Regions from separate parts of the Pseudomonas sp. 9.3L genome, predicted to be linked through region 2. Evidence: predicted binding sites of a transcription regulator. Region 2 holds the regulator's gene; each other region holds the start of a gene.
What was found. The regulator FliA, encoded in region 2, starts transcription of late flagellar genes. The targets are predictions, from matches to a motif close to CTAAAGTTTNNNNNNNNNNNGCCGNTAA.
Positions count from the first base shown of each region.

Region 1: the regulator FliA is predicted to act here: its motif matches at 2,668-2,695, upstream of AC4LE2_RS20510 (methyl-accepting chemotaxis protein).
Region 3: the regulator FliA is predicted to act here: its motif matches at 2,494-2,521, upstream of AC4LE2_RS00955 (methyl-accepting chemotaxis protein).
Region 4: the regulator FliA is predicted to act here: its motif matches at 2,792-2,819, upstream of AC4LE2_RS05580 (flagellar protein MotY).

Region 1 covers NZ_JBZUBK010000001.1:4,415,954-4,421,669, reverse strand. The annotation lists gene AC4LE2_RS20525 (putative bifunctional diguanylate cyclase/phosphodiesterase) at 1-166, shown strand, start outside; gene AC4LE2_RS20520 (NorM family multidrug efflux MATE transporter) at 199-1,599, opposite strand; gene AC4LE2_RS20515 (LysR substrate-binding domain-containing protein) at 1,722-2,642, shown strand; gene AC4LE2_RS20510 (methyl-accepting chemotaxis protein) at 2,787-4,772, shown strand; gene hglS (2-oxoadipate dioxygenase/decarboxylase HglS) at 4,777-5,716, opposite strand, start outside.
Region 2 covers NZ_JBZUBK010000001.1:2,918,426-2,924,141, forward strand. The annotation lists gene AC4LE2_RS13335 (chemotaxis protein CheA) at 1-1,223, opposite strand, end outside; gene AC4LE2_RS13340 (protein phosphatase CheZ) at 1,301-2,089, opposite strand; gene AC4LE2_RS13345 (chemotaxis response regulator CheY) at 2,106-2,480, opposite strand; gene fliA (RNA polymerase sigma factor FliA) at 2,650-3,399, opposite strand; gene fleN (flagellar synthesis regulator FleN) at 3,396-4,229, opposite strand; gene flhF (flagellar biosynthesis GTPase FlhF) at 4,397-5,716, opposite strand, start outside.
Region 3 covers NZ_JBZUBK010000001.1:214,137-219,852, reverse strand. The annotation lists gene AC4LE2_RS00970 (T6SS effector BTH_I2691 family protein) at 1-410, shown strand, start outside; gene AC4LE2_RS00965 (hypothetical protein) at 473-1,066, shown strand; gene AC4LE2_RS00960 (IS30 family transposase) at 1,088-2,104, shown strand; gene AC4LE2_RS00955 (methyl-accepting chemotaxis protein) at 2,727-4,538, shown strand; gene AC4LE2_RS00950 (efflux RND transporter permease subunit) at 4,652-5,716, opposite strand, start outside.
Region 4 covers NZ_JBZUBK010000001.1:1,222,054-1,227,769, forward strand. The annotation lists gene bfr (bacterioferritin) at 1-406, opposite strand, end outside; gene AC4LE2_RS05565 (bacterioferritin-associated ferredoxin) at 569-787, opposite strand; gene rnt (ribonuclease T) at 912-1,586, opposite strand; gene pyrC (dihydroorotase) at 1,583-2,629, opposite strand; gene AC4LE2_RS05580 (flagellar protein MotY) at 2,854-3,876, shown strand; gene AC4LE2_RS05585 (argininosuccinate synthase) at 4,003-5,220, shown strand; gene AC4LE2_RS05590 (hypothetical protein) at 5,262-5,716, opposite strand, start outside.

The DNA of each region.
Region 1 (5,716 bases), 1.5 Mb from region 2:
AGTGGTGGCAGAGGGCGTGGAAACCAAGCAGCAACTGAGCGAGCTGCAAGCCTACGGCTGTAGCCAGGTACAAGGGTTTTTAATCAGCCGCCCCTTACCGTTGCCCTTGCTGCTGATGTACTTGCAAGCCCAGCAACGGGCCAATGCCCAGCGCAGCCTGGCCTAAGGCGCCTACCTGCCAACGCCGCCGATTGATCGCTACCCCTGCGCCTCCAGGTTTACGGCATGAGTTGTGCTGATAGGTGGGCTCAAGCGCTTCATTTTTATCTCGAACGCGACCGTGAGGCTAATGGCCGCGCATGCCAGACCAAGCGCCAGGCCCCACCACACCCCGACCGCGCCCTGGTTGAGCTCAAACCCCAGCAGCCACGCAGCAGGCGCGCCTATCACCCAGTAACAGGCCAAGCCCACCAGGAAGGTCAGGCGCGCGTCTTTTAAGCCCCGGATGGCGCCCATGGCTACGGTTTGCACGCCATCGAACAGCTCAAACCACGCCGCTACCGCGAGCAGACGCAGGGCCAAGGCGAAAATATCGGCGAAGGCAGGGTCCTGCCCCTCGATGAAGAGGCCTATCAAGCGTTCGGGTACCAGCCATAACACCAGTGAAAAGCTCAACATAATGGCTGCGCTGAAGCCAATACCGATCCGCCCAGCCTTGAGCACTTGGCCTACGTGGCCGGCGCCGTAGTGGCGGCCAATACGCAAGGTGACGGCATAGGACAATCCGGCGGGCACCATGAACGCCACCGAGATGATCTGCACGGCAATCTGATGAGCGCCCAGTGGGGTTTGCCCCATGTTGCCCATGCACAGTGCCGCGAAGGCAAACAGCCCCACTTCTACTGCATAGGTGCCGCCGATCGGCAGGCCCAGGCGCCACAGCTCTCTGAGTGACGTGGTGCATGGCCGCATAAGCCCCGTCAGAAACGGATACGCTGCAAAACTTTGCTGATGGTTGAGGTAATAGGCCAGGGTCAACCCCATCAAGGTGGCCACGGTGGCGGTGACCAACCCGATACCCGCCAGCCCCAACGACGGCAGCCCAAGCCAGCCGTCGATCAGGGCCAGGTTCAGCACCAGGTTGAGCAGGGTAGCGCCTACGCTGATGACCATCACTGGCGTGGCATTGCCCACTGCACTGGTAAACCCTCTAAGCGCCATGAAACTGAGCGAGCCGGGCAGAGCAAAGGCCAGTACCTTCAGGAATTCACTGGCTGCGGCGACGTTTTCCGGGGTTTGGCCCAAGCGCACCAGTAGGGGCGGTAGGTTCCACAACAACAGACCGCCAACCAGTGCCAGCCCCCAGGCCAGCCATAACCCTGCCTGAGTGAGCCGGGTCACGCCCGCCGTGTCGGCGGCGCCATGGCGGATGGAAACCAATGTGCCCACCGCGGCAATCACGCCGATGCAGAAGATGGACACGAACGAGTAGCTGGCAGCACCCAAACTGCCCCCGGCCAGCGCCTCGGGGCCGAGGCGTACCATCATCACGGTGTCGGTAAGGATCATCAGCATGTGGGCCAATTGCGAGGCGACCAGCGGCCCGGCCAAGCGCAGCAGGGCATTGATTTCGGAGCGGGCAGTTAAAGGCATGGGCAGGACAAGTATGAGTCGAAACCGCGATTCTGCGCCTTGAACCGTCCTTCAACAAAAGGATAATAGCGATCACTGGCATGAGTTTTACTCATGCTGTTTCCTGTTCGTTACGGGGTTTGGTATCCATGGCGCGTCGACTGCCACCGCTCTATGCCTTGCGCGCCTTCGAAGCGGCGGCGCGGCATTGCTCTTTCACCCGCGCCGCAGAAGAGTTGTCCATTACTCAAAGCGCGGTCAGCCGTCACATACGCACGCTGGAAGACTATTTTGGTTGCCGGCTGTTTCTGCGCGCGGGCCGTAGCCTTGCGTTAAGCGAGTCGGCGCGGTTGATTCTGCCGGGTATCCGGGAAGGGTTTTCGTCGCTGGAGCAAGCTTGCGCTGCCTTGGCGGCGGAGGATGGCATTCTGAGGATGAAAGCACCCTCCACCCTGACCATGCGCTGGCTGTTGGCGCGGCTCAGCCGTTTCCGTCATTTGCAGAGTGGCAACGAGGTGCAGCTCACCAGCGCTTGGATGGACGTGGATGCGGTGGATTTCAACCTGGAGCCCTTTGACTGCGCCGTGCTGCTGAGCAACGGTAATTTTCCACAAGACTGGGAAGCCACCTGGCTGTTCGATGAGTTGCTGATCCCAGTCGGCGGCCCGGAGCTGGGCAGCCAGGCGCCTTGGGATGCCAACCGGCTGGCGCGCGCCGAGCTGCTTCACCCCACCCCCGACCGCCGTGATTGGCGCAGTTGGCTGCGCCACATGGGCTTGGATGGGCACATTGCGCTCAGCGGCGGCCAAGTGTTCGACACCCTTGAGTTAGGCATGATCGCTGCGGCGCGAGGCTATGGAGTATCCATCGGCGACCTGTTGATGGTGGCCGAAGATGTCGCGGCGGGCCGCTTGAGCTTGCCGTGGCCCACAGCGGTTGCCAGTGGGGAGAGCTACTATCTGGTATGGCCCAGTACGCGACCTGGCAACGAACGTATCCACAGGCTCAGTGACTTCCTGCGAACCGAAGCGGCCACGATGCAACTGCCGGCGGTTACGCTTTTGCGCTAGCGGGGTGAAATAACCTGGCGCCTTGCTCAAGTAAAAGCCGTTGCCGCCGAACTCTTGGACAGGGATCCGATAGCCAGGATCCAGTTCTTTTAATACGCGCCGGAGGTTTGAAGCTGGCGCGTTCGGTATACGTCTGGAGCTAGCATGACTCAACCCCGCGCTTTAATCGCCAAGCAGCTTGGCATTGCAATAGCCTTTGTACTGGTCGTGGTTATCAGCGGGAGTACGGCGTTTGCCCTGCGCTCCCTTGACCAGGCCAACCTCACGACCCGTGAGCAGCACATGGCCAGCGAAGCGCGGTTGTTGTCTGATCAACTCGATACCTTCCATAGCACCCTGCGTGAAAGCACGCAGCGCCTGAGCGGGTTGTTCGAGTCCCGTTTCGCTGAAGGGCTGAGCGTGCATCCAGAGGCACCGGTGACCATCTCCGGCACCTCAACTCCTGGCCTGTGGCTGGGCGATGAGGTACTGAACAACAACCTGAGCGAGGTGGATGACTTCCGTAAAATGACCGCAGGGGTTGCCACCGTCTTCGTACGCAGTGGCGATGACTTCGTACGCATCAGCACGTCGGTCACCAAGCAGGACGGCAGTCGCGCCATCGGCACTCAGCTCGACCATGCCAGCCCGGCTTACCAGCGCCTGCTGGCAGGGCAAAACTATGTGGGGGCGGCCGCGCTGTTTGGGCGCAACTTCATGACCCAATACACCCCGGTGCGTGATGCCGGCGGCAAAGTGATTGCCGTGTTGTTCGTAGGCTTCGATTACACCGACGCGCAAAAGACACAGTTCACGAACCTGGCGCAGTTCCGCATCGGCGCCAGCGGCTCCCTGGCCTTACTGGACGCTCAACATCAGTGGCTGGTGCCTCCGGCAGGCGTGAAGCACCTGGATGTCGCAGCCAAGGCTATTCCTGATGAAAGCGCCGACAACAAGAAAGGCCGTTTCTGGAGCGATGGTGAGAGCGAGTACTACTCCGTAGCCGTACCGTTCGCACAGGGCCCCTGGAATGTCGTAGCGACCATGCCACTCGAAGAGCTGCGCGAAGTCACCTGGAATGTGGGCACCAAGCTGGTATTAGGTAGCTTGCTGGCAACGGTCCTGGCAGTCGTCGCGGCCATGGTACTGCTACGCCGTCGGCTCAAGCCGTTGGGTGATTTGGTACGCCAGGCCGAAGCGTTGGGCGCCGGTGATCTGGAAGCGCGCTTGGTAGTCGCCGGTAACGATGAAATTGCCCAATTGGCACGCAGCTTCAACCAGATGGGCGATGCCTTGGCCACCATGGTGCGTCATATTCGTACAGCGGCCGGGCAGGTGAGTGACCGCGCCCAGGCGCTGTCCGGGCTGTCCTCGGGCGCTTACGACGGCATGGAACACCAAAGCGGCGAAATCACCAGCATGGCCGGTGCCGTAGAGGAGTTCAGCGCCACCTCCCTGAACATTGCCGACAACATGAGCGAAACCGAGCGCGTTGCCCAACAGAACGCCGAGCACACCCGTACTGGCCGTACCTCGATGGAGCAGGCTTCATCCTCCCTGGAGCAAATTGCCGGTGCCCTTAGCGATACCGCCAAGGTGATCGATACGCTGGGCCAGCGCTCGCAGGAAATCGGCGGCATCGTAGGCGTGATCACGTCCATTGCCGAGCAGACCAATCTGCTGGCGCTGAACGCGGCCATTGAAGCAGCCAGGGCCGGTGAGCAAGGCCGTGGGTTCGCGGTGGTTGCCGATGAGGTGCGCAGCCTGGCCTCGCGCACGCGTCAGGCCACAGACGAAATCTCGTCAATGATTGCCAGCATCCAGCAGCAAACCGGCCAGGCGATCCAGACCATGGAGCAGGGCAACACGCTGATGCAGGAAGGGCTGGCGCGTAATGCACGTGTGGCTGATGCACTTTCCCGTATCGATGAGCAAAGCCGCATGGCGGGTCAGCAATTTGCCGCTATCTCTACCGCGACCCAGGAGCAGAGCGAAACGGCGACCCTGTTGAGCAGCAACCTGCAGAGCATTGCCTCCGCCAACAGCGAGCAACGCGAAGTGGTGTCCAACCTTGCGGTGACCGCACGCGACCTCGAAACCCTGGCCGCCGACCTGAACCGTGAAGTAGATCGCTTCCGCGTGCGGGGCTGAGGGCTTAGCTCCGTTCAACACCCAACAGCGCGGCGCACGTGTCCAAAGAGCGCTGTTGGGTAAGGGCGTACAGGGCCATCTCGTCGATCACTGGCCGCCCCAAGGCGTGCTCGAACTGTTCGCGGTTGGCATTGCTCCCGTAGTCGCTGCGCGCCTGATCGCCCAAGTTGGATTGGAAGATCCCCGCAGCACTCACCGGTAAAAAATCTTCGTACACGATTGGCTCACAGGCCACATCGCCGGCCGCCACTAAGGCATCCAGCGTACGATCCTGGCCGCCTCGGGCCAGGCCTTGGGCCGTGGGCCGGTAGCGGAACCACGCCAGGCCCTGGCTGCGCATCTGCTCGGCGTCATCGGGAAAGGCCTCGAACGCGGTGTGCAGCAGCGCACCGTAACGCTGCGGGTCACGTTCGGCCGGTACGCCTTCGAGGCCTGAGCGGGCCTTGTCCAATAGTTGGTCGTACAGGGCTCGGCCGGCGGGCGTGAGGGCTGCGCCGCGCTGTTCGATTTCACCGAAGCGGGCACTGTGAGCGCCTTGAACCGTGCCATCAGTACCGCTGAACGCTACCGTTTCCTCCAGGGCCTTGAAGCTGGTTTGGCGAAGCAGTATCGGTTGCTGCCTGGCCGGCGGCCCTTCGATCACCGCCTTGGGGTCGATGCCACGGGTGGGCATCAGGTGCTGTGCCTGATCGATGTCCAAGGTACGAGGCGTCAGGTGATTGATGTGCGGCCCTTTAAACGCCACCACGTCGGCAATCAGGCGGTGCTGGCCATTGAGCTGCTCATACTGCGCCCGGCTGACGGTCGCCTGTTGGTGCCAGCGGAAGGTTTCGAGTGCTTCGGTGACGAACGTTTCCGCTTCGCTAGGCGTAAGGCCGCCTTGCGTTTCGTGGCGCGCGACCAGTGCCAAGGCAGTGGGGGTAAAGATACGCCGACTGGCCAGC
Region 2 (5,716 bases):
ACTTTCTTGATAGGCTGCATCCGGGTCTTCATCACCGACGTTTGCAGGTCAGCGGTGACGACGTCCAGGTTGGAGACGGCCTTGGACATGGCTTCATCGCTGCTGTTCAGGCCCAGGCGCACCAAGCGGTTACGCACCAGTACCAGCTCGCCCACCATGTTCATGATTTCATCCAGCCGAGCGGTGTCGACCCGTACGGTGGTTTCAGCCTCGTTGACGACGGGTTTTTCCCCCGAAGGTGCACGGGCGGCAGCCGGCGCGGCAGCAGCAGCCGGTGCGGGCACAGGAACGGCCGGCGCGGCGGCGCCCGGCGCGGCGACGCCCGGCGCGACAGCTTTGGGCGCTGGGGCTACCTGCGCAGGAGCAGCAGGCGCCTGGGCTGCGGTGGCATCCGCCGCGAACTTGCCCTTGCCATGAAGCTGGTCAAGCAGGTCTTCAAATTCAGTGTCGGTAATCAGGTCGCCACCGCCCGCTGCGGGCACTGCCACAGGTGGCGCGGGCGCCGGTGCAGGTGTACCGGCCAGGTTGTCAGCGGCGAAGCTGCCTTTGCCGTGCAACTGGTCCAGCAGCGATTCGAATTCAGCGTCGGTGATTTCATCGCTGCCAACTGCTGGAGCAGGGGCCGCAGGCGCTGCTGCCACGGTATCCGCGGCAAACTGCCCTTTGCCATGGAGTTGGTCGAGCAGGGATTCGAATTCGGAGTCGGTAATGTCGTCGCTGGCGGCGTGGGTGTGTTCGTCGTCCAGGCTGCTCATAAGGGCATCGAAACCGGTGCCGGGCATCGGCGCAGCCACCACGGCGGGTGCAGGGGCTGCGACCGCCGGCTGCGCGCCTGCCGGCTCGGCCAGTCGGGCCAACGCCGCGAGTAATTGGGGGGTGGCAGGGGTCAGCGGGGCACGCTCGCGAACCTCACCAAACATGCTATTGACCGTGTCCAGCGCTTCGAGCACTACGTCCATCAGCTCGGAGTCTACTCGGCGTTCGCCCTTACGCAGGATGTCGAACACGTTTTCGGCGATGTGACAGCACTCCACCAGCTCATTGAGCTGGAGAAAGCCGGCGCCGCCTTTGACAGTATGAAAACCACGAAAAATCGCATTGAGCAGGTTTGCGTCGTCGGGTCGGCTTTCCAGCTCGACTAACTGTTCAGATAGCTGCTCGAGGATCTCGCCGGCCTCAACCAGGAAGTCCTGGAGGATCTCTTCATCGGCGCCGAAGCTCATTTGGTTGCTCCCTGGAATGCTGAAAATGGCGTGCGGCCCGGATAGCGCGAAGGCGCCTGTCCGACGACCGCAACCGCTTAGAAACCTAAGCTGGAGAGCAAGTCGTCCACATCGTCCTGACCGGATACGACGTCTTCACGCTTATCGGCATGAATCTGCGGACCTTCACCCCGGGACGGGTCTTTTTCAGGATTTTTTTCTTGGCGCAGGCTTTCTTCGTCGTGATGGATACCTGCAAAGCGGTCTACCTGGCTGGCCATCAGCACCAGTTTGAGCAGGTTCGCTTCTACCTCGGTCACCAACGAGGTTACGCGCTTGATTACCTGGCCTGTGAGGTCCTGGAAATCCTGGGCGAGCAAGATGTCGTTGAGGTGGGTGGACAGCACGTCGGCGTCGGTTTCGCTGCGCGCCAGGAAGGTGTCCATGCGCTTGACGAGCTCACGGAACTCATCGGCCTGGACTTCCCGGCGCATGAAGCGCTGCCAGTCCGTGCGCAGCGCCTTGGCCTCTTCGCCCAGATCGTGGACCACGGGCGTGCTCTGCTCGACCAGGTCCATGGTGCGGTTGGCGGCGTTTTCCGTCAGCCGTACCACGTAATCAAGGCGCTCGGTAGCATCGGTGATCCCCGACATTTCTTCGGCCCGAGGCGAGCGAGGGTCAATCTGAAAATTAACGATAGCGCTGTGCAATTCGCGAGTGAGCTTGCCCACTTCCTGATACAGCCCGCGATCACGCGTCTGGTTTAACTCATGGATCAACCCTACCGCTTCGCCGAATTGCCCCTTTTCAAGGCTTTCGACCAGCTGGCGGGCATGGGTTTTCAGGGTGGATTCAAAGTCACCCAACGGCAGTTTACTGGACTCCATAGCGCCCCCTGGCAGCTCAGCTGTTCACGCGTTCGAAGATTTTTTCAATCTTCTCTTTGAGCACCTGAGCGGTGAAAGGCTTGACTACGTAGCCATTGACGCCGGCCTGAGCCGCTTCGATGATTTGTTCACGCTTGGCTTCGGCCGTTACCATTAACACCGGCAGGTGCTTGAGACGGTCATCGGCGCGCACCTGGCGCAGCAGCTCGATGCCGGTCATGCCGGGCATGTTCCAGTCCGTCACCAGAAAGTCGAACGAGCCGCTTTGCAGCATCGGCAATGCCGTGACGCCGTCGTCGGCTTCGGAGGTATTGGTAAAGCCCAAGTCGCGTAGCAGGTTCTTAATGATCCGCCTCATCGTCGAGAAATCATCAACGATGAGGATTTTCATGTTCTTGTCCAAGTAGACCTCCAGCAGTCTCAAACACGCCCACTCCGGGGTGCGCAGTCAATCGAATTCATTAGGTGTGCGATAAACCCATAACCGCATACATTGCCTGCGACCGGCCGCTGCATGAGAAGCACGCTATCGCGGGCAAGCCCTGCTGTTACGGCAGGGCTTATCGCGCGGCGGCCCGCCATTCGCCAAGACGACTGCGTAAACGCGCCGCACATTGGCTATGAAGCTGACTGACCCGAGACTCACTTACCCCCAACACCTCACCGATTTCCTTGAGGTTGAGTTCTTCGTCGTAATACAGCGCCAGCACCAACCGCTCACGCTCTGGCAAATTAGCGATGGCGTCCGCCAAGGCCGATTGGAAGCGCTCGTCTTCCAAGCCTCGGGCGGGCTCACCACTCCCACTGGCGCCGTCTTCGTGAAGCCCCTCGTGATCACCGTCCTGCAACAGATCGTCGAAGCTGAACAACCGGCTTCCCAACGTATCGTTGAGAATCGAGTAGTACTCGTCGATCTTCATGTTAAGTTCGGCAGCAACTTCATGATCTTTAGCGTCGCGACCCGTTCGCGCTTCAATTCTTCGAATGGCCTCGCTGACGGTACGGGTATTACGGTGCACTGAGCGAGGTGCCCAGTCGCCTTTGCGCACTTCGTCGAGCATCGCGCCACGGATACGAATGCCTGCATAGGTCTCGAAACTGGCCCCCTTGCTGGCGTCGTATTTGTTGGCCACTTCCAATAGCCCGATCATGCCGGCCTGGATCAAATCTTCGACCTGCACACTGGCTGGCAACCGCGCCAGCAAGTGATAGGCGATGCGCTTGACCAAGGGTGCATAACGCTCGATCAGTTCATGCTGCTGCGACTGCCGAGAAGCATTGTTGTACATCCGGTATCCACTGGCGCTCATGAGACAGGCCCCGCACTGGTTTGCTGTACCAACCGTTCGACGAAGAATTCCAGGTGCCCCCGCGGGTTTGCGGGAAGCGGCCAGGTATCCACCTTCTGGGCGATGGCCTTGAAGGCCAGGGCGCATTTGGAGCGTGGGAACGCTTCGTACACAGCACGCTGCTTTTGTACGGCCTTACGCACGGTCTCGTCGTACGGCACCGCACCCACATATTGGAGGGCGACGTCCAGAAAACGGTCGGTCACCTTAGTAAGCTTGGCAAACAGGTTGCGCCCCTCTTGGGGGCTTTGGGCCATGTTGGCCAGCACCCTGAAGCGGTTCATGCCGTAATCGCGGTTCAACAGCTTGATCAAGGCGTAGGCATCGGTAATCGAGGTGGGCTCGTCGCATACCACCAAGAGTACCTCCTGGGCTGCGCGCACGAAGCTCACCACTGAATCACCGATCCCGGCGGCGGTGTCGATCACCAGCACGTCCAGGTTATCGCCGACTTCACTGAAGGCTTGGATCAGCCCGGCGTGCTGAGCCGTGGTCAAGTGGACCATGGTCTGGGTGCCTGACGCTGCGGGAATGATGCGGATGCCACCTGGGCCCTGCAACAGTACGTCGCGCAGCTCACACCGGCCTTCTATTACGTCGGCCAAGGTGCGCTTGGGAGTAAGCCCCAGTAATACGTCCACATTGGCCAGGCCAAGGTCGGCGTCCATCAGCATCACGCGCCGGCCGAGTTCGGCCAGTGCCAGTGAGAGGTTCACTGACACGTTTGTCTTGCCGACGCCACCTTTGCCGCCGGTCACCGCAATCACCTGTACGGGATGCATGCTGCCCATTCGTTCTTTACCCTGTCACTGAGACGCTGGCTACACCACGGCCGGCTTGCCTGTTGGGCAAGCCTGCGCTGCGTGCGGTGCAGGTAGGTTTCAAGCCATGCAACACGCCCTGTCGGGGCGCGCTGTCGCGCAACCACTTGCGCATGCATTCATGTGTCTTCATGCCCTCAGCCCACACGCTTGTTGGGGCTGTGATACAGGTCGGCGAACATATCGGCCATGGCCTCTTCGCTGGGCTCTTCCTGCATTTGTACACTTACCGCGCGGCTAACCAACTGGTGCCGACGAGGCAGGTGCAGATCGTCCGGGATACGTGGGCCGTCAGTCAGGTAGGCCACTGGCAATTCATGACTGATCGCAAGGCTTAGTACTTCACCCAGGCTCGCGGTTTCATCGAGTTTGGTGAGGATACAGCCTGCAAGGCCGCAACGCTTGTAACTGTGGTAGGCCGCAGTCAATACCTGCTTCTGGCTGGTTGTGGCGAGCACCAGGTAATTGCGCGCCCGAATCCCACGGCCCGCCAGGCTTTCAAGTTGCAGCTTGAGCGCCGGGTCACTGGCCTGCAGGCCAGCGGTGTCGATCAAGACCACCCGCTTGCGCAGCAGAGGCTCCAAGGCCTGCGCCAGGGATTGCCCAGGGTCTACGTGCGTTACGGTTACATTCAGGATACGGCCCAGGGTTTTAAGTTGCTCCTGGGCCCCGATGCGGAAACTGTCCATGCTCACCAAGGCGATGTTCTGCGCGCCGTACTTGAGCACGTAACGTGCGGCCAGCTTGGCCAGGGTGGTAGTCTTGCCCATGCCGGCGGGGCCTACCATGGCGATGATGCCGCCTTCTTCCAGGGGTTCTACCTCTGGGGTACTGATCATTCTGGCCAAGTGCGCCAACAGCATGCGCCAGGCTTGGCGGGGCTCGTCGATGCCGTCCACTTCAGCCAGCAAATCGCGCGACAACGGGCCAGACAGCCCGATGCGCTGCAACTTGCGCCATAGAGTAGCCTGCTCTGGGCGGCTGCCTTGTAATTGAGTCCAGGCCAATGAGCCCAGTTGCACTTCCAGCAGCTCGCGCAAGCCAGAAAGCTCGGAACGCATGGAGTCGAACAGGCGCTGGTCCACTGCCGCAGGTGCAGGCGAGGCGGCAACGGGCGCACGCGGGGCTTCAGCCAAGGTGGGCTCGATCAAAGGCTCGGGCGCGGTCAGCGGCAAGCCTGCAAATAACTGGCGATTGGTCACGCCATCGTGGGCGCTGCGCGAGTCGAGTTCGACCTGCGCCGACACGATACGCGACTGGGTTTTGCGCAGCTCGTCTTCCAACTCAACATTGGGTACGCGCGGGGCCAAGGCCGACAGTTTGTAATCCAACGCAGCGGTAAGCTCTACGCCCCCTGCGATCCGGCGGTTGCCAATGATCGCAGCGTCAGCGCCCAGCTCATCGCGTACCAATTTCATGGCTTGACGCATATCCGCGGCGAAAAAACGCTTTACTTG
Region 3 (5,716 bases), 2.7 Mb from region 2:
AACTGGAAAACCAACGCTGGGAGGTGACCGAACAGTTCCTCCAGGGCCACTGGGTAGACCCCGACCTGCTCGGTAAGCTGCCTGACATTCCTGGGCCAACTACTCGGCAAACAGACTTCCCGTACAGCGAGAAACACGAGCACCGCCTCTGGCAGGTGTGGTTAGCGACCACCCTGCCCTCACCGGTTCTTGAGCTTGAAATCCTGTACCCCCTGGAAACCCACCAGGATGAACGCCGTTTGCGCTACCTATTCCGCCTGGAGTCTTTGACGGGCACTAAAGAAGCCGACCGCCTAAACACCGCCTTCAGCGCAGAGCCTGCGGATACGGGAGACATCATGCTATTGAACACAGGGTACCGAGAAAGGGTTAAAGCCCTGACGCTCAGCGTGCCGGTGCAGTCTAAATGAGTGTGCTTATGTTTAACTTCAGAAGACCCATCGTCCTCCCGCCTCGCCTTACCTGGAAGTACATGCGTGAGCCTGAGCTTCTTGCCTGGACGCTAAAGGCGAGAAATTACAGCACCTTTGTAGCCAATATAGGATTTTCAATAATAGCTGCAGTTTATTTCGTCATAGCGCTGATTCTTTATTCGGTGTACGAATCCATGGGGGAGCCGTGGCGAACGCTCTGCAGTTTGACCTTCTTTTCAATCTTTACCTTGATGGTATGGAGCGGGTTAGGCCAAACCACAAACATCGCCTACCGATTTACAAAAACAGGCTGGGAATACTGCGAATGGAAAGATACACCTAAATGGCATTTGACTCTGGTGAAATGGGCTACAGGGTTCATAGTTGTGGTCTCCCTGTATTTGGTCAGCATTGACCCAGGCTTTATGCTCGGCGCACTCATCGGCCCAGGTGGCATGGCGATAGTTTATCTGTCCATGGCCAATTCGCAGGAATATCAGCAGCTTCAGACCCAGTATAACCACCTTACCTATAAGTGGGGACAGGCCACGCAGCTAGCCATTGTTGTGAACAGAGAAGCGGTGAACATAAAGCATGGAGTTTGGTGCAAAAATATATTCTGGATAGCGGCAAAAACTGAGTGCAACACCTGACCTTTCCGGTACGGTATGCCTATGTCCTATCAAGAGCTCAACATCGAAGAACGCGTGACCATCCAAATAGGCACTCTTCAGGGCCTGAGCCTGAGGGCCATTGCCAGGATGCTCGACCGAAGCCCTTCGACCATCAGCCGCGAAGTGCGCCGCAACAGTCTGACCGCTCATCGCTATTCAGCCAGCCAAGCCCAGCAACACATGCGCTCTCGCCGCCAGGTCTGCCGCCCTGCGCTAAAGCTGGTCCCAGGCAGCGACCTGTTCGATCTTGTGGTCTATCTGTTGCGACAACGCTTTTCCCCACAGCAAATTGCAGGCAAGCTCAGGTCCATGGAATTTCCTAACTTTGAAGACACCTTCGTCTGTCGCGAGACCATCTACAACGCCATCTATGCGCTGCCAGTGGGCGAGCTTCGCAAGGAACTGATCATCTGCCTTCGCCAAGGCAACACCACCAGGCGCCCACGGTCTGGCGGTGTTGACCGGCGCGGTCAAATCCCTGATCTGGTCAGCATTCACGTACGACCGCCAGAGGTAGAGGATCGGCAAATGCCGGGCCATTGGGAAGGCGATCTCATAAAGGGCAAGGCCAATGCATCGGCTGTCGGGACCCTGGTGGAGCGAAGTACAGGCTATCTGATGCTGGTCAGGATGAACGATGCGACGGCCACCTCGGCTGTTGAGGGCTTTAGTGCGGCATTGAATCGTATGCCACTGGCGGCGCGTAAAACGCTGACGTATGACAGGGGTCGTGAAATGGCGCGGCACGCTGAAATCACCCAGCGCACTGGCGTGGCGATCTACTTCTGCGACCCGCACAGCCCTTGGCAGCGGGGCAGCAACGAAAACATTAACGGATTGATCCGCCAGTATTTGCCTAAGGGAGCCGATCTGTCAGGTGTAAGTCAGGAGCAACTGGATGCCATTGCGTACCAGTTGAACATCCGTCCGCGTCAGCGATTTGATTACAAATGCCCCATTGAAATGATGACGGCTATGATGGCTAAGCATCACCAGCCCCCCTCCTTAACTCAATAGCTGTGTTGCACTCAGCCTTGGCAACCGCCCTGCAAACAGGGTGAAAAGGAAGCAGTTGCACACTTCATTCGCTCTCACCTCTCTCCAGACGTTCCCTTCGTCAGGGCAAGAGTCAATAACATAATGTTCATCCAGGAAGGCGAGCCCATCTAACAAAAAGCCGAAGCGGGATTAGCTCAACCTGTTAATAGCTCAGGCTTGCCAACGGCAGAAGATCAAACCTTTCGTCATCGGCGTAGCCGGGATGCGGTTGGGCTCTTGATAACCACGCGGGGAGATGCATCGCTACCAAGCCATTAGCTTCCGCCCCAAGGCGCTCCTGCAAGTACCCTTGACATAGAGCCTTCCAAAAGCCTTCCTACTAAAAGTCTACAAGCCGACGGGGGGCGTTAAAGTTTATTGAGCGCCCGCCGCTATCCTCCTACACCGTGTATTTCCTGTTCTTCACCTACAGCCCTTCTGGAAACTGCACTCAGCCAGATAAATAAGGACGATAATCATGAGTATGGTGCCACGCTTTTTTGTAGACCTTTCCATAAGTAAAAAGCTAGCGGCTGGCTTTGGAATTCTGCTTCTGCTAACGGTTGTAACTACCGGGATTGGTCTCAAAAGTACCAACCTCATGATAAAAAGCGCTGATGACTTATACAGCGTAAGCCAAATCGAATCTGCGTTACTTGAAGCGCAAATCATCCGCGAGCAGTTCATCGCTCAGGGTGACAGAGCAGACGCCGAGCGGCTTCAGGGCATGATAACCGGGCTCAATCAGCAGATTGTGAAAGGGCTCGAGACGCTGCCTCAACGGCAGCATGACGAACTCATTAACATACAAACCGCCGGTCAGCGCTATGAAACGGCGCTCACCGCCTTGGTCACTGCGCAAGCCAATCGCGATCAGGCACGCGCCGGCCTGGTCGCCTCTGGCAATAACGCATTCAAAGCCTTCGACACGCTTCAGCAGCAGCTCTACCAAGAGGCTTACAACACGCTGGATACTCAGCAACTTCAATTGATTGAGCGGGTGAGTAAAACGTATCAGCAGTTACTGCATATTCGGTATTTGGTGCGCGGATATATCTTCGAACAGAATGACAAATCCCTGAGTGCTGCGTCTCAGGCATTGGACGGCGTGGTCGCTGACCTCCAAAAACTCATCGCGGACACCCCCACAGACCAACGCCAGCCTCTTGTTGCAGCGGATCAATTCCTGGGGCAATACAAAGCGGCATTCGTGTCCTTCACTAAAGGCATCCAGGCCAGCCAGGCAGCGGCCACGGCCATGTCTGAGCAAGGCCTGTTGATGAAGGAGGCCAGCCACCGAATTCAGCAGAGCCAGGTTGCCATCCGGAACCATGACGAACACAGCGCCAAGGCGCAGATGCTCAGCGGCCTGATTGTAGCGCTGGTGCTAGCGGTGCTTGCGGCCTGGCTGATTACCCGGCAAATCGTTGCGCCTTTGACCGCAGTGGTAAGGGCATCGAACAGGATCGCCAACGGTGACCTCAGCGAAGACATCGTGACCGACCGTGCAGACGAACTGGGGCAGCTTCAAAGCAGCACCCAGGCCATGGTCAAAAGCCTGCGCGGGTTGATCAGCCACATCGGCTCGGGCGCTTTGCAAATCAATGAGGTGTCGAGGCAGCTGTTACAGATTACCGACACGGCAAACGTCGGTATTGCCCAGCAGCGCACCGAAACCGATCAAGTGGCGACCGCCATGAATGAAATGACGGCCACCGTGCAAGAGGTGGCCGCCAATGCCGCGCAAGCGTCGAATGCCGCCGAAGCGGCTGACCAGCAGGCGCAAGAGGGTGATCGCAAGGTAAACCAAGCCATCACTGAGATGGATCGCCTGTCTGCCCAGATGATTCTCTCGTCAGAGGCGGTTCAGCAGTTGCAACACGAGAGTGATCAGATTGGTAGCGTGCTGGATGTCATCAAGTCGGTGGCTGAGCAAACCAATTTACTGGCCTTGAACGCTGCCATTGAAGCCGCTCGCGCGGGTGAAGCGGGGCGAGGTTTTGCCGTGGTTGCCGACGAAGTGCGCGGCTTGGCGCAGCGTACGCAGCAGTCCACCACTGAAATCGAAACCCTGATTACCAAGCTCAAGGACGGCGTGAACAAGGTGACAGCCTTGACTAAGAACAGCCGGGACCTCACCGCCAATACCCTGGTGCTGGGTAACGATGCCGGTGCTGCGTTGAAACACATCACCACATCGGTCTCCAGCATCCAGCAGATGAACCTTCAGATCGCAACGGCGGCGGAACAGCAGAGCTCAGTGGCCGAGGAGATCAACCGCAGCGTATTGAACGTGCGCGATATCGCCGAGCAGACCGCGCAGGCCAGCAGCCAAACGGCGCACTCGAGTGCCGGCATGGCGACGCTGAGTGACCGTCTGCAGGAGCAGATCGCGCGGTTCCGCTTGAGCTGAGCATTGGCTGACCTAAATCATTCGGCAACTGGCGTTACCTCCTACACGGGGTAGGAGGTAACGCCAGTTGCCGAAGCGTTGCAGGCGATGTACGCCCGGGCCGCCGTAACCGGTTATTCCTTGATCCGATACCAGGCCACATACAGCGCCGGCAGGAACAACAGCGTGAGCAGGGTGGCGCTGATGATGCCGCCGATCATGGCATAGGCCATGGGGCCCCAGAACACTTCACGGGCGATGGGGATCATACCCAGGCTGGCGGCAGCGGCGGTGAGCAAGATCGGCCGGCGACGGTGCTGGGTGGCTTCTACCACGGCGTCCCACGGCTTATACCCCTCTCGCTCGAAGCTATCGATCTGGGTCACCAGGATCACCGAGTTGCGGATGATGATACCGATCAGCGCCAGTACCCCTAGGATCGCCACGAAGCCCAAGGGCGTACCAGTGGGCACCAAGGCCACGACCACGCCGATCAAGCCAAGGGGCGCCACGCTGGCCACCAGGAACATCTTCTGCACGCTGTGCAGCTGGATCATCAGGAAGGTGGCCATCAAGAACAACATCAATGGCACCACCTGTGCGATAGGGCCTTGGGCCTTGCCGCTTTCTTCGACCGTACCGCCCGTGGCTACGTTGTAGCCCGCTGGCAACTGTGCGGAGAATTTATCGATCTCCGGCTTGAGCTGCGCCACCAGGTCGGTGGGCTGAACGCTATCGCGCACGGCGGCCTTGAGCGTGACCGTGGGCATCCGGTCACGGCGCCACACCAGCGGCTGCTCAAGCTCGTAGCGCACGGTGGCGAACGACAACAACGGAATCGAGACGCCACTCGGGGTAACGATTTGCAGGTTTTGCAGGGTATCCGGTGAGTTTCGCTCGGCGTCCTCCGCGCGCCCTACTACGTTCACCAGGTAGATATCGTCGTTGATCTGGGTGATAGGGGCACCGCTGACAATGGTGTTCATAAGCTTGGCAACGTCTTCGGACGACAACCCCAACTGGCGGGCACGGTCCTGAGCAATATCGATGCGCAACACCTTGCCCGGCTCGTTCCAGTCAAAAATCATGTCGCCCACGTGCGAATTCTTATCCAGCAACGTGGCTAGGTCGATGGCGTGCTGGCGGACCTCGTCCAAGTCCTTCCCGCTCACACGGTACTGCAGCGGCCGCCCGACCGG
Region 4 (5,716 bases), 1.7 Mb from region 2:
TTTCCAGCCAGTCGATATGCTCTTCCTTGGACTCAAGTATGTCTTCGAGCAGGTCACGGCTACCGTAATCACCTACAGTCTCGCAGTGCGCGATTGCAGCACGCCAGTCGTTAACACCCTTCTGCTCCAGCTTCAGGTCGCACTCAAGCATTTCACGGGTATGCTCGCCGATCAGCAGCTTACCCAGCTCCTGAACATTGGGAATGCCTTCCAGAAACAGAATGCGCTTGATGAGCTTGTCGGCGTGTTTCATGGCGTCGATGGATTCATCGTACTCATGCTTGCCGAGCTTGTTCAGCCCCCAGTCTTCGTACATGCGCGCATGAAGGAAATACTGGTTGATGGCGATCAACTCGTTGCCAAGTACGCGATTCAAATGCTGTATGACGCTAACGTCACCTTTCATGGTTTAGGCCTGTGCAAGCTGCGAGTGCCAGAAAGTGTGCGGGAGCGAAAACGCCCTGTCAAACAGCGATTTTGAGTAGAAACTGCTGCGAATCTGAACCGTAATGGTTCAAGTTTGCGTTGCTGCGTGGATAAAAAAACGAATCGCACGCAATCAGCTGATCTAGGCGGCCGTGAACTCGACCGTGAAGGGTATGGCGCTGTGAGCGGTTTGGAGCTCAGCCAGGGTGTCGCGTACCACTTCTTTTGCCAGGCAGGCGCATTTACCACACTGAGTGGCCACGCCGGTGGCGTTCCGGACATCACGGTAGCTGCAGCAGCCGTCGAGGATGGCTTCGCGTATTTGGCCGTCGGTTACACCTTGGCAGAGGCAAACATACATATCGCTGGCACCTTCGCTGTAAGGCTGGGAATGCCGAGATACTAATGTTAATGAGAATGCGTGTCAAAACGCACAGGGCCCCGGCAACGTTGGGGCGATGAAAGGTCGCCCCTATCAGCTTCTATCAGTTGTCGAAGTCGCGCCAGCCACCCATTGCCTTCCACCGGTTGACGATGCCGCAGAACAGCTCTGCGGTTTTTTCGGTGTCGTAGCGTGCCGAGTGGGCTTCTCTCCCATCAAAGTCGATGTCCGCACTCTGGCAGGCTTTGGCCAGCACGGTTTGGCCATAGGCAAGGCCTGCCAGCGTTGCTGTATCGAAGCTGGAGAAGGGATGGAACGGATTGCGCTTGAGGTCGTTGCGGGCCACTGCTGCGTTGAGGAAGCCCAGGTCAAAGCTACTGTTATGGCCGACCAAAATCGCACGCTTGCAGCCGTTAGCCTTCAGCGCTTTGCGTACACCCCTGAAAATGTCTGTGAGGGCGCTTTCTTCGCTCACGGCCATGCGCAGAGGGTGGTCGAGTTTGATACCGGTGAACTCCAGGGCGGCGGCTTCGATATTCGCCCCCACAAAAGGCTCTACCCGGAAGAACCAGGTGTGCTCGGGAAACACAAAACCCTTGTCATCCATGCCGATGGTAGTCGCGGCGATTTCCAGCAATGCGTCGGTTGCGCTGTTAAACCCACCGGTTTCTACGTCCACTACTACCGGCAAGTAGCCCCGGAAGCGTGCTGCCATAGGATGGCGGCTTGCTGCAGGTGATGCCCCGTCGAGTTCGTCGTCAAAATGGTCGTCGCTCACGCTTGTGCCTCCACAACCCGCCACTGCAAGGCTTCGCCTGCCCGCAACGGGATGACCTCATTTTCGCCAAAAGCCAGCGCCGAGGGCGCCGTCCAGCGTTCTCGAACCAGCGTGATGTGCGCTGTGTTGGCGGGCAGCCCATAGAAGCGGGGGCCGTGCAGGCTGGCAAACCCTTCAAGGCGGTGAAGCGCGCCTGCCTGGTCAAAGGCCTCTGCGTACAGCTCGATCGCGGCGTAGGCGGTGTAGCAGCCCGCGCAACCGCAGGCGATCTCCTTGGCACCGCGCGCATGGGGCGCCGAATCGGTTCCCAGAAAGAACTTGTCGTTGCCACTGATGGCCGCTTCGATCAATGCCTGCTGATGCGTATTGCGCTTGAGAATCGGCAGGCAGTAGAAATGTGGGCGTATGCCACCCACCAACATGTGGTTGCGGTTGTACAACAGGTGATGGGCGGTGATGGTAGCGCCTACCTGGCTTCCGGCGCCTTTGACGAAGGCCACGGCATCAGCGGTGGTGATGTGCTCGAACACTACTTTTAGCGTAGGGAAGCGGTCGACGATGCGCGTCATGTGCTCGTCTATGAACGCTTTTTCCCGGTCGAATACGTCTACTTGTGCATGGGTCACTTCACCATGCACCAGGAGCGGCATGCCCTCTTCAGCCATGGTTTCGAGCACCGGGAACAGGTTGTCCACGGAGGTGACGCCCGAATCGGAGTTGGTCGTGGCGCCAGCGGGGTACAGCTTGGCAGCATACACGTAGCCAGTGGCTCGCGCGGCGCGAATGTCGTCGGGCCGGGTACGGTCGGTGAGGTACAGCACCATCAAAGGGTCGAAAGGGTTGCCCGCGGGGCGCGCATCAAGGATGCGCTCACGGTAGGCGCCGGCGTGTTCGGCAGTGCGCACGGGTGGCACCAGGTTGGGCATGATGATCGCACGGGCAAAGGTACGAGCGACGTCCGCAACGGTTTGGGTCAGGGCGGCGCCGTCGCGGAGGTGGACATGCCAGTCGTCTGGGCGTATCAGGGTAAGGCGGTCGGACATGGAGGTTACCAGGCGGGTAGAACTCAGGGAGTGCCAGCAGCGTAGCGGCGGCCTGGTGAACACCCGCCCGTGAAGGGCCAGCGCCTTCGCCGGGCGACCTGCCCACTGCCTGTGGACGGCTCGGGCGAATCCTACCGGAAAAGCCCGCTGGCGGCATCCGCTATCAAGTTTGCAGCGCCATGACCGATACCCCTTGGGTAAGCTGTTATCTTTCGGAGTGTGCCGTGGGCCATCGCTACCTTGCCTGTTTATCCTTGCTCGTTTGCAGCTTCGCTGCGGCGCCGGCGATGGCATTCACGTTTCAGACCCGCCTGGAAAACGTGGAGTGGAAAGTCGAAGGCGATGCCTTTGAATGCCGCCTGACGCAACCTGTTGCGGAATTCGGCGAGGGTCAATTCGTACGCCGCGCGGGTGAGAAGGCCGTGTTTCGCCTCAGCGCGGGCGGCACTGCCTTGGGCACAGGCAGCGCCAGCCTGCTAGCCGCGGCAGCACCCTGGCAGCCCGGGCGAGGCGATATCAACCTGGGCGCGGTGCGCCTGACCGGCGGCCCTGTCGTACTGACTTCCAGTCAGGGTCAGGCCAGTGGCTTGATCAATGGGCTGATGGAAGGTCGCAGTACAGTAATACGTGCGGTAGGAAGCGATAGCGGTCGGCCGATGGAGGTACGCTTATTGCCGGTGAAATTCAGCAAGGCATGGAGTGATTACCAGGCGTGTACGGCCAAATTGCTGCCTGTAAGCTTCGATCAGGTACGCATGACCCAAGTGGGCTTTCCAGGCACCGGCGTAGACCTCGACGCCGCAGGCAAGGCCCGGCTCGATACCCTGCTGGCCTACCTCAAGGCAGACCCTAGCGTTAATCACATCGAATTGGACGGGCATTCAGACAACAGTGGCAACCGCCTCACTAACCGTGAGCTATCGCGCCGTCGCGCGTTGTCAGTGGCCGATTACCTCAAGGCACAAGGTATACCTGAAGAGCACATTGAGCTCCGTTTTCACGGTGAGCAATACCCGTTGGTGGCTAACAACTCGCCCGCTAATCGCGCACGTAACCGTCGCGTGAATATCCAGTTGGACAAGCGCCCGGTTACCGATCCTGTGCAATTGACAGCACCCGCGCCAGGCCCCGCTCCCGCTGCAGCGCCCGCATCCGCCAGTGCACCGGCCAACCCGATTACGCCAATGCCTGCAACCGGTGCGCCCGCCGTGCAGCCTTTGCCCACTAAGGCTCCTGGAAAGGGTTAACTGCCCGGCAGACGGTGCCTTTGTCGCAATTTGTCGCTTTGCCAACCGTTGCTGTCGCGGTGCTGTAAATTCATACCGGTCGGCGGTAGAATCAGCCGCTTTAGGCAAAACCGGTGGAGTGATGGCATGGCGGACGTAAAAAAGGTCGTTCTGGCGTATTCCGGCGGCCTGGACACCTCGGTGATCCTCAAGTGGCTGCAGGACACGTATAACTGTGAAGTGGTGACATTCACCGCCGACCTCGGCCAGGGTGAGGAAGTCGAGCCAGCGCGTGCCAAGGCCCAGGCCATGGGCGTGAAGGAGGTGTACATCGACGACCTTCGCGAAGAGTTCGTGCGCGATTTCGTGTTCCCGATGTTCCGCGCCAATACCGTGTATGAAGGGGAGTACCTACTGGGTACCTCCATTGCCCGCCCTTTGATCGCAAAGCGGCTGATCGAGATCGCCAACGAAACCGGCGCTGATGCGATCAGCCACGGTGCCACGGGCAAGGGTAACGATCAAGTGCGGTTCGAGTTGGGCGCTTATGCGCTCAAGCCGGGCGTCAAGGTCATCGCGCCTTGGCGCGAGTGGGACCTGCTTTCTCGCGAAAAGCTCATGGATTACGCTGAACAACACGCGATCCCTATCGAGCGTCACGGCAAGAAGAAGTCGCCTTACTCGATGGATGCAAACCTGTTGCATATTTCCTACGAAGGCGGCGTGCTCGAAGACACCTGGACCGAGCATGAAGAAGATATGTGGCGTTGGACGGTGTCTCCGGAAGCCGCACCTAATACCCCGACTTACCTGGAGCTGACATACCGCAACGGCGACATCGTGGCGCTGGATGGTGTTGAGAAAACCCCTGCCACGGTATTGGCAGACCTCAACCGTATCGGCGGGGAGAACGGTATCGGCCGTTTGGATATCGTCGAAAACCGCTACGTAGGGATGAAATCCCGCGGTTGCTACGAAACCCCCGGTGGTACCATCATGCTCAAGGCCCACCGCGCCATTGAGTCCATCACACTGGATCGCGAAGTCGCACACCTCAAAGACGAGTTGATGCCGCGTTACGCCAGCTTGATCTATACCGGCTACTGGTGGAGCCCGGAGCGGCTCATGCTGCAACAGATGATCGATGCATCTCAGGCCCACGTGAATGGTGTGGTGCGGCTGAAGCTCTATAAGGGCAACGTGATCGTCGTAGGGCGCAAGTCTGACGATTCGCTGTTCGACGCGACGATTGCTACCTTTGAAGAAGATGGCGGAGCCTACAACCAGGCAGATGCCGCAGGCTTTATCAAGCTCAACGCATTGCGCATGCGCATCGCCGCCAACAAAGGCCGCCACCTGGGCTGAGCCCTTAGGAAAAACCGCGGCGCGGCCGCGGTTTTTTTCACCTAGGCGGGCAAGATCAGCACTACAGCCGGTGATTCCTTGGCATAGGGCTGTGTCATGGTGTCTTCAGCCCAAGCCTGCACTTGTGGCCGTAGGTCACGCCATTCATCCTCATTTGCATAGGTAAAGACGTGAAAGCGGGTCTGGTTTTGCCCGGCAATCGAAGAGCGTGACCCCGCCTCCTGTATTTGCGCCACCTTTTGCTCTGAGTCAAGACCCAGATCGGGGGCTGTAATAGGCAGCGCCTGTGCCTGTGCGTCATCAGCATCTTGCGTGCCTGCACCCTTGAGCACCGGCATGGGAGGTACCTCAGCCTCCAGCGCCCTGCGGTTAAAGTTCAAGGTCATGAAGAACAGCACTGTTAGAAACGGTGGGAAGCCCACCAGAAACCACACGAACACACTCTGATTTCGATAATCGAGCAGGGGCAAACTAGCCAACGCCGACGCTTCAGTCG